2 regions of the Faecalibacterium wellingii genome follow, and region 2 is predicted to be linked to the other one. Evidence: predicted binding sites of a transcription regulator. Region 2 holds the regulator's gene; the other holds the start of a gene.
What was found. Region 2 encodes HrcA, which represses chaperone genes, less so after heat shock. Its sites were predicted from a motif close to TGTTAGCACTCNNNNNNNNNGAGTGCTAACA; they were not measured.
Positions count from the first base shown of each region.

Region 1: MTP37_RS06790 (co-chaperone GroES) is a predicted target of HrcA. The motif match lies at 3,058-3,088, and genes of this name have one in related genera.

Region 1 covers NZ_CP094473.1:1,406,990-1,413,303, reverse strand. The annotation lists gene MTP37_RS06800 (hypothetical protein) at 1-547, opposite strand, end outside; gene groL (chaperonin GroEL) at 1,002-2,642, opposite strand; gene MTP37_RS06790 (co-chaperone GroES) at 2,694-2,981, opposite strand; gene MTP37_RS06785 (diacylglycerol/lipid kinase family protein) at 3,314-4,303, opposite strand; gene MTP37_RS06780 (ATP-dependent Clp protease ATP-binding subunit) at 4,427-6,314, opposite strand, start outside.
Region 2 covers NZ_CP094473.1:226,742-233,055, reverse strand. The annotation lists gene dnaK (molecular chaperone DnaK) at 91-1,920, opposite strand; gene MTP37_RS01095 (nucleotide exchange factor GrpE) at 2,022-2,651, opposite strand; gene hrcA (heat-inducible transcriptional repressor HrcA) at 2,648-3,721, opposite strand; gene MTP37_RS01085 (stage V sporulation T C-terminal domain-containing protein) at 4,110-4,652, opposite strand; gene MTP37_RS01080 (BaiN/RdsA family NAD(P)/FAD-dependent oxidoreductase) at 4,878-6,134, shown strand; gene MTP37_RS01075 (GNAT family N-acetyltransferase) at 6,174-6,314, shown strand, end outside.

The DNA.
Region 1 (6,314 bases), 1.2 Mb from region 2:
GGCATAGGTCTTCAGCATGGTTTGCTGCATTTGATATTCCAGTAAAGCAACTTCGAGCAACATCATCAGGGTCATTTTGAACAATTCTTTGTAATTGCGCATAAAGGCGATTTATTAAAGCAATATGGTTTCGTGTTTTTCCTAAAATAGTATCTTCATCGCCTTTAGATTCTATAAAAAATCCACTTATGGTTGCAAACTCACACGCATCGCAAAAATCATCCCAACAAATCTGAGCTTCCTGCAATTTTCGAGTTTCATTTTCTATAATTTTGTCTATTATGTTTAGTTCATTTGCCTGAATCGTTAGTTTTTCCAGTCTCTCCTGCGATTTATCATTTTCCTCTTTGAATCTCTGATTTTGCCACATAGCTAATAGTCCAAGTGATACACCAGACGCATATGTAAGAATGTCGCCTGCCGACCATTTGGCTTCTAGCCAGCTAACCGGTGCTTTTATTGAAAAAAGGATATGAATAAGTACTGCAAATATAACACTTATTACCATCCACAACCCAAAGCTATTTTGTTTAAGTCTCTTCACCATCTTGTCCTTTCCTATATAAAAGTATTTCAAGAGCATTTATGCAACCCCCCTCTTATGCTTGCATAGCATGATACTGCTCGTCAATTTCCTTCATGTTGTAGTCCATCAGGCCGGGAATCCCCATTTCGCCGCCGCATTCGTTGCAGAAGTCCCTCTGATTTTCCATGGCGGCACGCTCCCTTCCGGTTTTACGTTCTTTTTTATTATTGTATCCCTACCTTTGTTTTTCGTCAACAATAAAGCCGCTGATAGTCTGCCGCTCGCAGAATCCATCAGTGGGTTTCATGAGTCTTCAAATCCCCTAGACACAAAAATCGGCACCCGCTTTTCAGCGAGTGCCGATTTTGTTACCCTATAGTGCGCTTTGATTTTTGGCGTAAGTGGCGTAAGTTTGGCGTAAATCCGCTTTTGCGTGCTCCAAAAATCAAGGATTCATGCGGTTTTTAGGCAGTTATTAGTACATGCCGCCCATGCCGCCCATATCACCGGCAGGTGCTGCGGGTGCCGGAGGTTCCGGCAGATCTGCAACCAGGCTCTCGGTGGTCAGGACCATTTCTGCAACAGATGCTGCATTTTCCAGAGCAGAACGAGTGACCTTGGTGGGGTCAACGATACCGGCAGCGATCATATCGTCCACAAAGACCTCATTCTGCGCATCGAAGCCGTAGTTAGGCTTATTGGCAGAAATAATCTTGTCGATGATGACACTGCCTTCCAGACCGGCATTCTTAGCGATCTGGCGCAGAGGAGCTTCCAGAGCCTTCAGGACGATCTTGGCACCGGTGCGCTCGTCGCCTTCCAGCGTGTCGCACAGCTCACGCACAGCGGGAATCGCATTGATGGGAGCAGTACCGCCGCCGGCAACGACGCCTTCCTGAACAGCAGCCTTGGTTGCGTTCAAAGCATCCTCAATGCGCAGCTTCTTGTCCTTCATCTCAACTTCGGTGGCAGCACCGACCTTGATGACGGCTACGCCGCCAGCCAGCTTTGCCAGACGCTCCTGCAGCTTCTCACGGTCGAAATCGCTGGTAGCGACCTCAATCTGGCTGCGGATCTGAGAAATACGGGCTGCGATCGCATCCTTGTCACCTGCGCCGCCCACGATAGTGGTGTTCTCCTTGGTGACCTTGACCTGACGTGCATGGCCCAGCATCTGGACGGTAGCGTCCTTCAGCTCATAGCCCAGATCGGAGGAGACTACGGTGCCGCCAGTCAGAATGGCGATATCCTGCAGCATTTCCTTGCGGCGGTCGCCAAAGCCGGGAGCCTTGACAGCGGCCACGTTCAGGGTGCCGCGCAGGCGGTTGACGATCAGGGTGGACAAAGCCTCGCCCTCGATATCCTCAGCCACGATCAGCAGCTTCATACCATTCTGCATGACCTGCTCCAGCAGGGGAACCAGATCCTGAATCACGCTGATCTTCTTATCGGTGATCAGGATGGCGGCGTTGTCCAGAACAGCCTCCATCTTATCGGTATCGGTGACCATATACGGGGTCAGATAGCCGCGGTCAAACTGCATGCCTTCCACGATCTCGTTGTAGGTCTCAGCAGTGGTCTTGTTCTCCTCGATGGTGATGACGCCGTCAGAGGTAACTTTTTCCATTGCCTCAGCGATCAGGCGGCCGATCTCGGGATCACCGGCAGAAATGGTGCCGACGCGGGCGATATCGTTGCTGTCCTTCACCTTCTGGCTGTGTGCCTTGATGGTCTCAACAGCCTTGGCAACAGCCTTGCTCATGCCGCGGCGGATATCCATGGGGTTTGCACCGGCGGTGACATTCTTCATGCCCTCGGTAACCATAGCCTGTGCCAGAACGGTTGCAGTGGTGGTGCCGTCGCCTGCTGCATCGTTGGTCTTGGTGGCAACTTCACGCACCAGCTGTGCGCCCATGTTCTCAAACTCGTCCTTCAGCTCGATCTCCTTGGCAATGGTCACGCCATCGTTGGTGATGACCGGTGCGCCAAACTTTTTACCCAGCACCACATTGCGGCCCTTGGGGCCCAGGGTGATCTTAACGGTATTTGCCAGGGTGTCGATACCGGCACACAGTGCCTTGCGGGCGTCCTCGCCCTGCTTGATCTGCTTAGCCATAATCTAATCGCTCCTTTAAAGCTCAATTTCTTAATACAGAGGGGGCTGTGCTCAGTCCTCAACGACTGCCAGGATATCACCCTGACGGACGATGGTGCACTCCTCACCGTCCACCTTGACCTCGGTGCCGGAATACTTGCTGGTGAGGACCTTGTCGCCGACCTTAACGGTCATCTTGACTTCCTTGCCGTCCACAATGCCGCCGGGGCCTACAGCAATGACCTCAGCCACCTGAGGCTTCTCCTTGGCACTGCCGGTCAGGATCAGGCCGCCCTTGGTGGTCTCCTCGACCTCAACAGTCTTGATAACAACACGGTCTGCAAGAGGAATGATCTTCATAGTTCTTGCCCTCCTATAATAAAATATAATTTAAACTTTGCCATGAACCGGAAGCCTCGCGTGCGCCCTTCCGGTTGTTTAGCACTCCTTTTCTCTGAGTGCTAAGAGTATTGTACTCATCTTGACCCGAAAAATCAAGGCTTTTTTTGCAATTCTTTATTAACAATTTGTGACAGCTCGTCCAATCAACGTATCATCAGCAAAACCTGATTCAAAACCTTCCGGATTTCCTTTCTTTTTTCTGCAAAACAAAGGGTCGGAAACCCTGTTTTAAGGCTTCCGACCCTTTGACTGCTCAGGAGATCCTGAAGGCTGAATTTTTTCGCGTCTGGTCAGGTCGCACTCTGTTCGGACCGCTGCGCTGCAAAGCGCTCAAAAGCAGGCTTTGGCAGCAGAATACGGCCAGCCAGCGGCTGTACCTGCACAGTGATCTGCTCCTTGGGCACACACTCACCGTCTGCCGTAGCAACGATAGGCCCGCGGCCATCCACGGCGCGCAGAGAGACCTGCTTTGCCCGCCGGTAGATAAAGTACGGTTCTGCCGCCCTGACCAGCTGACCATTCCGGAAGTGCCCTCCGTTTTTGTACATTCCCAGAAGTTTTGCGATGGTCAAACGGCTCACCTTGCGGATGATATACACATCCAGCCAGCCGTCGTCCGGCTGGGCTTCCGGCGCTGCACGGAAACCACCGCCATAGGTGCGGCCATTGCAGACGGCACACATAAGGCAGTCCACTGTCAGAGTCTCGCCGTCAATGGTGTACTCTACTCTTCGGCCAATATGCCCGCACAGCTGTTCTACGATGGAAAGCGCATAGGCCGCTTCGCCGCCGCACAGCGGGATGCGCCGGAACTTCGGGATGCCGTAGGCGACCTGCGCATCCAGACCGGCAGCGCAGATGGTGGCCGAAAGACCGAGACTGGTCTGCATCAGGTCAATGGCGACCGGCCCGCCTGCAAGCTGGGCGTCCAGATCCAGAAATTCCGCTTTTGTGCCAAAAGTACGCAGGAAATCATTGCCGCTGCCATAGGGCAGGCAGCCCACAGCCGCATTTTCAAACCCATAGACGCCGGTGAGGGCTTCATTGAAGGTGCCATCGCCGCCTGCTGTATAGATGCGGAGCTGCTCCCCTGCCTGCCGGGCCTGTCGGGCTGCGACATTGGCAAGCTCCCGGGCGTGGCCTGCGTGGGCAGTGATCCGAATGGTATATTCTCCCATGGCAAGACCGGCCCGCGCCGCAGCCGCATCGATCTGCCGTGGCAGAGCACGGGTACAGTCTGCCTTGCCGGCAGTGGGGTTCAAAAGAAATAAAGTGCGCATGAACTTCCTCCTGCAATTCTGTTTTTTCAGATACACCCTGATTCTATGATAACAGAAAACCAGCAGGTTGCAAGATGCATTTTTACTTGGCAGGACGGCGGGGAAGCCACTACTGTCCAATTTTTACATGGTTACGGTTTCATCCTCCCGCAGGATGATAGAGCCATCAGACGAGCAGTCCGCTGTCCAGTGCTGGCCGGTACTGGCTGTGCCGGAGGCAATGCGGTCTGCAAGGGCTTGCTCTACTGCCCTGTCCACGGCGCGGCGCAGTTCCCGGGCACCATAGGCTGACCGTGCCTTTGCCGCCAGTGCCCTGCCCACCTGAGGCGTATGGTGCAGCTGATAGCCACTGCCTGCTGCACGCTGTTCCAGCTGGCAGAGCAGTTTTTCCGCAATGGCGCACAGGCTGTCATCTGCCAGCGGACGGAACACGATCATTTCATCCAGACGGCCTGCCAGTTCTGGCCGGAACCACTTTTTCGCTTCCTCAACGGCCTGCGCCGACTGCTTTTCAAATACGGCTTCACTGCCCGCAGCAAAGCCCAGCGGAGCGCTCTGACCTGCCAGAAAGCGCGCGCCAAGGTTGGATGTGAGCAGTACGATGGTGTTGCGGAAATCCGCTTTTCGCCCCATGGCATCGGTGAGCTGCCCATCCTCCAGGATCTGCAGCAGGATGTTCTGGATATCCGGGTGGGCTTTTTCGATCTCATCAAACAGGACCACGCTGTAGGGGCGGCGGCGCACGGCCTCGGTGAGCTGCCCGCCCTCATCATGGCCCAGATAGCCCGGCGGGGCACCCAGCAGCCGGGCAGCGGTGTGCTGCTCCTGATATTCCGACATGTCAAACTTGAGCAGTGCCTTTTCGCTGCCGAACCAGCTGACGGCCAGCGCCCTGGCAAGGGCTGTTTTGCCAACGCCGGTGGGGCCAAGGAACAGCATTGCTCCTATGGGCCTTCCCGGCTCCCCAAGGCCGGTACGGCTGCGGCGGATGGCCCCTGCCACGGCAGCGACTGCGCGGCTCTGCCCGACGATCTCCTCGTTCAGGCGCTGTTCCAGCTTTTCCAGCCGTTCCCGTTCCTGCTCTCCAACGCGCTCTGTGGGCACGCCGCTGGCCTGTGCCACTACATGGGCGATATCATCCGGGGTCAGCACGGGCTGGGGCTGCTTTTCCCGTTCCGCACGGATGCGTGCCGCTGCGCAGGCTTCATCCACAAGGTCGATGGCCTTATCCGGCAGAAAACGCCCCGGCAGATACCGTACCGAGAGTTCCACTGCCGCCTGCAGGGTCTCCTGCGGAAGCTTTACGTTGTGATAGCGTTCGTAGCGCGGGGCCAGACCGCTGAGGATATCGACGGCCTGTGCAGGCGTAGGCTCCTCCACCTGCACCTTGCCGAAACGGCGTTCCAATGCAGCATCCTTCTGGATATGGGTGCGGAATTCCTCGGTGGTAGTGGCACCGATCATCTGCAGCTCTCCGCGTGCCAGCACCGGCTTTAAAATGCTGGCTGCATCAATGGCACCTTCCGCTGCACCGGCACCTACAATGGTATGGAATTCGTCCACGAACAGGATGGCACTGCCGTCCCGGACCAGTTCTTCCAGCAGGTTTTTGAATCGCTCTTCAAAATCGCCGCGGTATTTTGTGCCTGCCACAAGGCTGGCCATATCCAGTGCCAGCAGGCGGCGCCCCTTGAGCGCGCGCGGCACGCGGTCCCCGGCAATGCGCTGGGCAAGGCCCTCTGCCAACGCCGTCTTGCCAACGCCCGGCTCCCCCACCAGACAGGGGTTGTTTTTCTGACGGCGGCATAAGATCTCTACCATGCGGTCCAGCTCCGCCTCCCGGCAGAACACCGGGTCCAGCTCCCGTTCTGCGGCGCGGCGGGTCAGATCACGGCAGTATTTATCACTGGCCCGGCTGCCGCGTGGTGCACCGGCTGCCGCCCGTGTCTGGTACGGCAGAACGAACTGCCCGGACAACTGGCGGCATTCTCTCACAGCCTCTGTGAGCTGC
Region 2 (6,314 bases):
CAAGAGCCGCTCCGGCAAAACCGGAGCGGCTTTTGCTATTCTACGCGTGCGTCCGCCGGTTTGGCCGGGCACACACTGCTGTGTTTTTTATCAGACTTCCTTGAAGTCGGCATCCACAACGCCGTCATCATTGGGCTTCTGCTGGTTGTTTGCACCTGCATCGGGGCCGGGCTGTGCACCGGCGGCCTGCTGTGCGGCAGCGGCTGCCTGATACATCTTCTCGAACACCTGGCTCAGGGCTTCCTGCTTTGCCTTGATGTCGTCCACGTTGCCGGACTGAACAGCGGTCTTCAGGTCGGCCAGCTTGCTCTCGGCCTCGGTCTTGACGTCGGCGGGCAGCTTGTCGCCGTTCTCCTTCAGCATCTTCTCGGTCTGGAACACCATCTGGTCGGCACCGTTGCGGATATCGACCTCTTCACGCTTCTTCTTATCGTCGGCAGCAAACTGCTCAGCTTCCTTCACAGCCTTGTCGATGTCCTCCTTGGACATGTTGGTGGAAGCGGTGATGGTGATGTTCTGCTCCTTGCCGGTACCCAGATCCTTTGCGCTGACCTTCACGATGCCGTTTGCATCGATATCGAAGGTAACTTCGATCTGAGGCACACCACGGGGAGCCGGAGCAATGCCGTCCAGATGGAAGACACCCAAGCTCTTGTTGTCGCGTGCGAACTCACGCTCGCCCTGCAGCACGTTGACCTCAACAGAGGGCTGGTTGTCGGCAGCGGTGGAGAACACCTGACTCTTGTGGGTGGGGATGGTGGTGTTGCGGTCGATGATCTTGGTGCACACGCCGCCCAGAGTCTCAATGCCCAGGCTCAGCGGGGTGACATCCAGCAGCAGCAGGCCCTTGACGTCGCCCTGCAGCACGCCGCCCTGAATGGCAGCACCCACAGCCACGCACTCATCGGGGTTGATGCCCTTGAAGGGCTCGCAGTTCAGTTCCTTCTTGACTGCATCGTAGACAGCGGGGATACGGGTGGAACCACCGACCATCAGGACCTTCTTCAGGTCAGAGGGACGCAGGCCTGCATCCTGCAGAGCCTTGCGGACGGGGCCCATGGTGCGATCCACCAGATCAGCGGTCAGCTCATTGAACTTTGCGCGGGTCAGGGTCATATCCAAGTGCTTCGGGCCGGTAGCGTCGGCAGTGATGAAGGGCAGGTTGATCTGGCTGCTCATTGCGCTGGACAGCTCGATCTTTGCCTTCTCGGCAGCTTCCTTCAGGCGCTGAGCGGCCATCTTGTCCTTGCGCAGGTCGATACCGTTCTCGGTCTGGAATGCGTCTGCCATCCAGTTGATGACGCGCTCATCGAAGTCATCGCCGCCCAGATGGGTATCACCGTTGGTGGCCAGAACCTCGGTAACGCCGTCGCCCATCTCGATGATGGACACATCGAAGGTGCCGCCGCCCAGGTCGTAGACCATGATCTTCTGGTCCTCTTCCTTATCGATGCCGTATGCCAGAGAAGCGGCAGTGGGCTCGTTGATGATACGCTTGACGTTCAGGCCCGCAATGGTGCCTGCGTCCTTGGTGGCCTGACGCTGGCTGTCGTTGAAGTAGGCAGGAACGGTAATGACGGCCTCGGTGACGGACTCGCCCAGATAAGCCTCGGCGTCAGCCTTCAGCTTCTGCAGGATCATAGCGCTGACCTGCTGGGGAGTGTACTCCTTGCCGTTCAGGGTCACCTTGTGATCGGTGCCCATGAAACGCTTGATGGAAGCGACGGTGTTCTCGGGGTTGGTGATGGCCTGACGCTTTGCGACCTGACCCACCAGACGATCGCCGGTCTTGGTAAAGCCGACCACAGACGGGGTGGTGCGTGCACCCTCAGAGTTTGCGATAACAACGGGCTCGCCGCCCTCCATGACAGCCACGCAGCTGTTGGTAGTACCAAGGTCGATACCAATGATCTTACTCATAATGAAAACTCCTCTCGAAAGAACAAATCGTATTGTTTATGTGATGCTCAAATGTTGCTAAGCGGATGTTATATTCAAAACCCTTGCGGGTTTCTGCATTGTTACTCGGCCACCACAACGGTCGCATGGCGGACGATCTTATCGCCCAGCCTGTAGCCCTTCTGGTAGACCGTGATGACGGTGCCGCTCTCCTGTCCGTCCGGGGCGGGGATCTGCTGCACCGCGTTCATGAAGTTGGGGTCAAAGGGCTTGCCCAGCGCTTCGATCTCCTCCACATGGAGGACGTCCAGCGCCTTGGCAGCTTTGTCCAGCGTCATAGTCACGCCCTTTTTGTAGTTCTCGTCGGTGGTGGGGGCGTTGGCCGCCATCTCCAGCGTATCCAGAATGGGAATGATCTGGTTCACCGCAAAGGAAATGCCATCGTTGAACTTCTGGTCGGCTTCGCGGGTGGAGCGCTTGCGGTAGTTCTCGTACTCGGCAGCCATGCGCAGCAGCTGGTCTTTGGCCTGTGCAGCGTTGGCTTCGGCCGCGTCCAGCTTTGCCTTTACGGCTTCCAGCTCGCGGGCCTTCTTGTTGAACCAGCCGCCATCCTTCTTCTTGTCATCCTTCGGGTCGGCAGCTTCAGCAGCAGGCTCCTGTTCGGGTGCTGCCTGCTGGGCCTTCTCCTCGGGAGCCGTTTCGGGCTGCTCCGCTTCCTGAGCCGGAGCCGTCTTTTTTGCTTCTTCGCTCATTCCAGATCCTCCTTATAGATCACAGTCCGCCGGGGTACGGCAGCCTGTGGGGTGTCTTTTCGTTTGCCGCTCATGCCCTCGCCCAGCTGGTCTGCAAAGTAATGCAGCAGCGGCATCAGTTTCTGGAAGGGCATCCGGGTGGGGCCGATCAGTGCGATGGAGCCCCACAGGCCTCCGCCCACCAGATACCGGTCACTCACGATGCACAGGCCCGGGATCTGCGGTTCCAGATCCTCGCCCAGCAGCACGCTCTCGCTGCGGTCTGTCGGGGGAGCGATCAGGGCAGCGGCCTGCTCTTCGTCGTTCAGCAGGGTAAGGATGTCGCCCACCTTGCCGTCCAGCTGAGGCCAGTCCAGCAGATACTGCTCACCGCCCAGAAATACGTGAGGCTTGACGGAATCCTGCAGGATAGCCGCCGCCGCGCTGATGACAGGCACCAGCTCCGGGTCGATCTGGCTGCACAGCTCTGCCAGCAGCCGGGGCGAAAGATCCACCGGCGCCACAAAGGTGAGGTTTCGGTTCAGCAATGCGGCAAGAGCCGCCGCATTCTCGCGGGAGAGGCCGGTGCGTACCCGCGCCACACGGGTGCGGACGTAACCGGCAGTTGTCACGGCCAGCACAGCGGCTGCGCTGCGGCCCACCTGAACGACTTCATAGTGGGCAATGCACAGATCCTCTGCACACGGGGTGCTGATGGCGGCGGTGCAGCCGCTGATGGCGGCCAGCGCCCGGGCTGCGCCCTGCGCCAGCTTTTCCGGCTCGTGGTCGAGGCTTGCGAACACCGCATCCACACGGGCGCGACTCACGCGGTCCAGCGGCTGATCGTCGGTCAGCAGATTATCAAGGTAGTAGCGGTAGCCCTTGGCACTGGGCACACGGCCCGCGCTGGTGTGGGGCTGCTCCAGCAGGCCCAGCTTTGTCAGCGCCGCCATTTCATTGCGGAGCGTTGCGCTGGAAACTGCCATGTCAAAGTAGTTTGCCAGCACGCTGCTGCCAACGGGCTCGCCTTCGAGACCATACAGCGCCACGATCGCCTGCAAGACTCGCTGCTTGCGTGCATCCATCGTCATAGCGCCTGCCTCCTTTTTGCGTTCGCTTTGTTTGTTTAGCACTCCTTGTTCCTGAGTGCTAAGACCATTATAGCCAATTTTCCGGTGCTGTCAAGCCCCTTGGAAAAATGTTATCAAAGATTCATAATTCTGTCATAAAAAGGGATGTGACCTTGGCAGTACGTCAGGCTTTCCGGTTTTGCCAAAGCGTCTGAGGGGGCAAGCCCGCTTCCCGCTGCGCCGCGCTTTTGCAGAAAGCAGCACTGCAAATGCCGTTTGCCGCCACGACCCCACCCGTGAAAACGCAATGCCGGGCGGTCTGCAGACCGCCCGGCATTGCTCTATTATAAATAATTTTTCCGCTGAATATGCGCAAAGCAGCGCGGCGCGCATTCAAAATCGTCCCGCCTTACTCTTCCATCTGTCTGGCCAGAAACGCTGCCGCCACATTCACCGCCTTGAGCTGGGCGGCATCCGGCACAGCGGTGCGGTCTTCGGTCAGCAGCCCCACCACGCCGATCACATCGCCCGACGCAATGATGGGTGCGGCGCACAGCACCACCCGGGGCGAGCCCTCGCAGGGCAGGATGCATTTTTCCGCAACGCCCTCGCACTGGTACAGCCTGCGGCCATCCATCAGCTTTTCCAGCGGCTGGCTGATGCTGCGGTCGGCCAGCTCCCGCCGGCCGCTCCCGCTCACCGTGAGGATGCGGTCCCGGTCTGCTACAAAGGTGGTAAGCGCAAAGCTTTTGCTCAGCACCTCGGTGTACTGGGCCGCCACTGCGTTCATTTCGCCAATGGGGGAATACTTTTTAAAGATCACCTCGCCGTCGCCTGTCGTGAAGATCTCCAGCGGGTCGCCGCGGCGGATGCGCTGGGTGCGTCGGATCTCTTTAGGGATCACCACCCGTCCCAGCTCGTCGATGCGGCGCACGATACCTGTTGCTTTCATTGTTGGCTCCTCCGTTTCCTTGAAAATGCCTGCACCTCTAGTATCTGTCAGCCCGGGCAATTTATACCTGCTGCCCCGCGCAAAAAGACCTGCGCCGAATGCTGCCCCTTCGTTGCGTTTCCGGCAGGGTTCTGCTACAATGATACAAAAAGCCGTTTTCATAAGCACAGCACCCTGCTTATGAGGACAGCTTCTGAAATTCTGCTGAGAAAGGCAGGTGTCAGGATGCCGAACATCCTCATTCTTGGCGGCGGTGCCGCCGGGCTGGCCGCCGGGCTGGCCGCCGCACAAAGTGCACCCCGCGCGCAGGTGGTCGTGCTGGAACGCAGCCCAAGGCCGGGCAAAAAGCTGCTGGCCACCGGCAACGGCCGCTGCAATCTGGACAACACCGGCATCGCGCCGGAGCGGTATTTCACAGCCGACCCGGCGGCGCTGCTCCCGCTGCTGGACGCTGTGAACGCAGCCGACCCGCTGGGCTGGTTCCGCGCTCTGGGGCTCTATACCCGCACCGACGAAGCGGGGCGCATCTATCCCTATTCCAATCAGGCAGCGGACGTGCTGGCCCTGCTGGAGCACCACCTTGCGCAGCACCATGTGCAGCTGCGCACCGGCTGCACCGTGCGCACCCTGAGCCAGAGCCGCAGCGGCTACGCTGTGCAGTTCGAGACGGCAGAGGGCAGCACCGAGATCCTGCGTGCGGATGCCGTCATCTGCGCCATGGGCGGTGCCGCCGGGCCGCAGTTCGGCACCGACGGCTTCGGCACCCGGTTCGCCGCCCAGTGCGGCGGCAGAACGGAGCCGCTGTACCCCTGCCTGACCGCTCTGCAGTGCGCAAAGCCCAACAAGACTCTGGCCGGCATCCGCGCCAAGGCCGCGGCCTCCCTGTTGGACGGAAGCCGTGTGCTGGCCGCAGAGACCGGCGAGGTGCAGTTCACCGACTATGGCCTTTCCGGCATCTGCATCATGCAGCTGTCCGGCCTGCTGGCACCGGGCCGCAGTCCAAAGGCTCCTGCGGTGGAGCTGGATCTTTTTCCGGCGCTGGACGAAGCAGCGCTGACCGCCCTGTTCCGTTCTCATGCCGCCCAGACGGCAGGGGACAGCCCTGCCGGGTTCTGGCTGGGTCTGCTGAACCGGAAGCTGGGCTGCGCTGTGTGGTCTGCCGCCGGGCTGAGGGACGGCAACGCTCCCGCCGTTCTCACCGCCGGGCAGTGGCAAAAACTGGCCCACACCGCCAAACACTGGCGCTTTGAGGGCCTGACCCCCTGCGGCTGGAAGCAGGCGCAGGTGACTGGCGGCGGGCTCTCGCTGCGGGAAGTGGATGCGCATTTTCAGTTTCAGGGCTGTCCGGGCCTGTATTTTGTGGGCGAAACGCTGGACTGCGCCGGCAGCTGTGGCGGCTTCAATCTGCACTGGGCCTTCGGCAGCGGGATCGCAGCCGGGCGGGACGCCGCCCGCCGTGTTCAGCGGCAGCGGAAAAAATAGCCGTCCGGGAGCAGAAATGATGAGCAGCACCGCCGCATATTGCTGCCGTTCCGTTCACCACCAAGTAACAAAACAATTCACTATGTGCTGGTACATCCTGATTATCAGGGGAAAGGCATTGCCGGAGAGATGCTGGAACGTATCAAAGAAAAATATAAGAACTACCTATATATCGAGGGG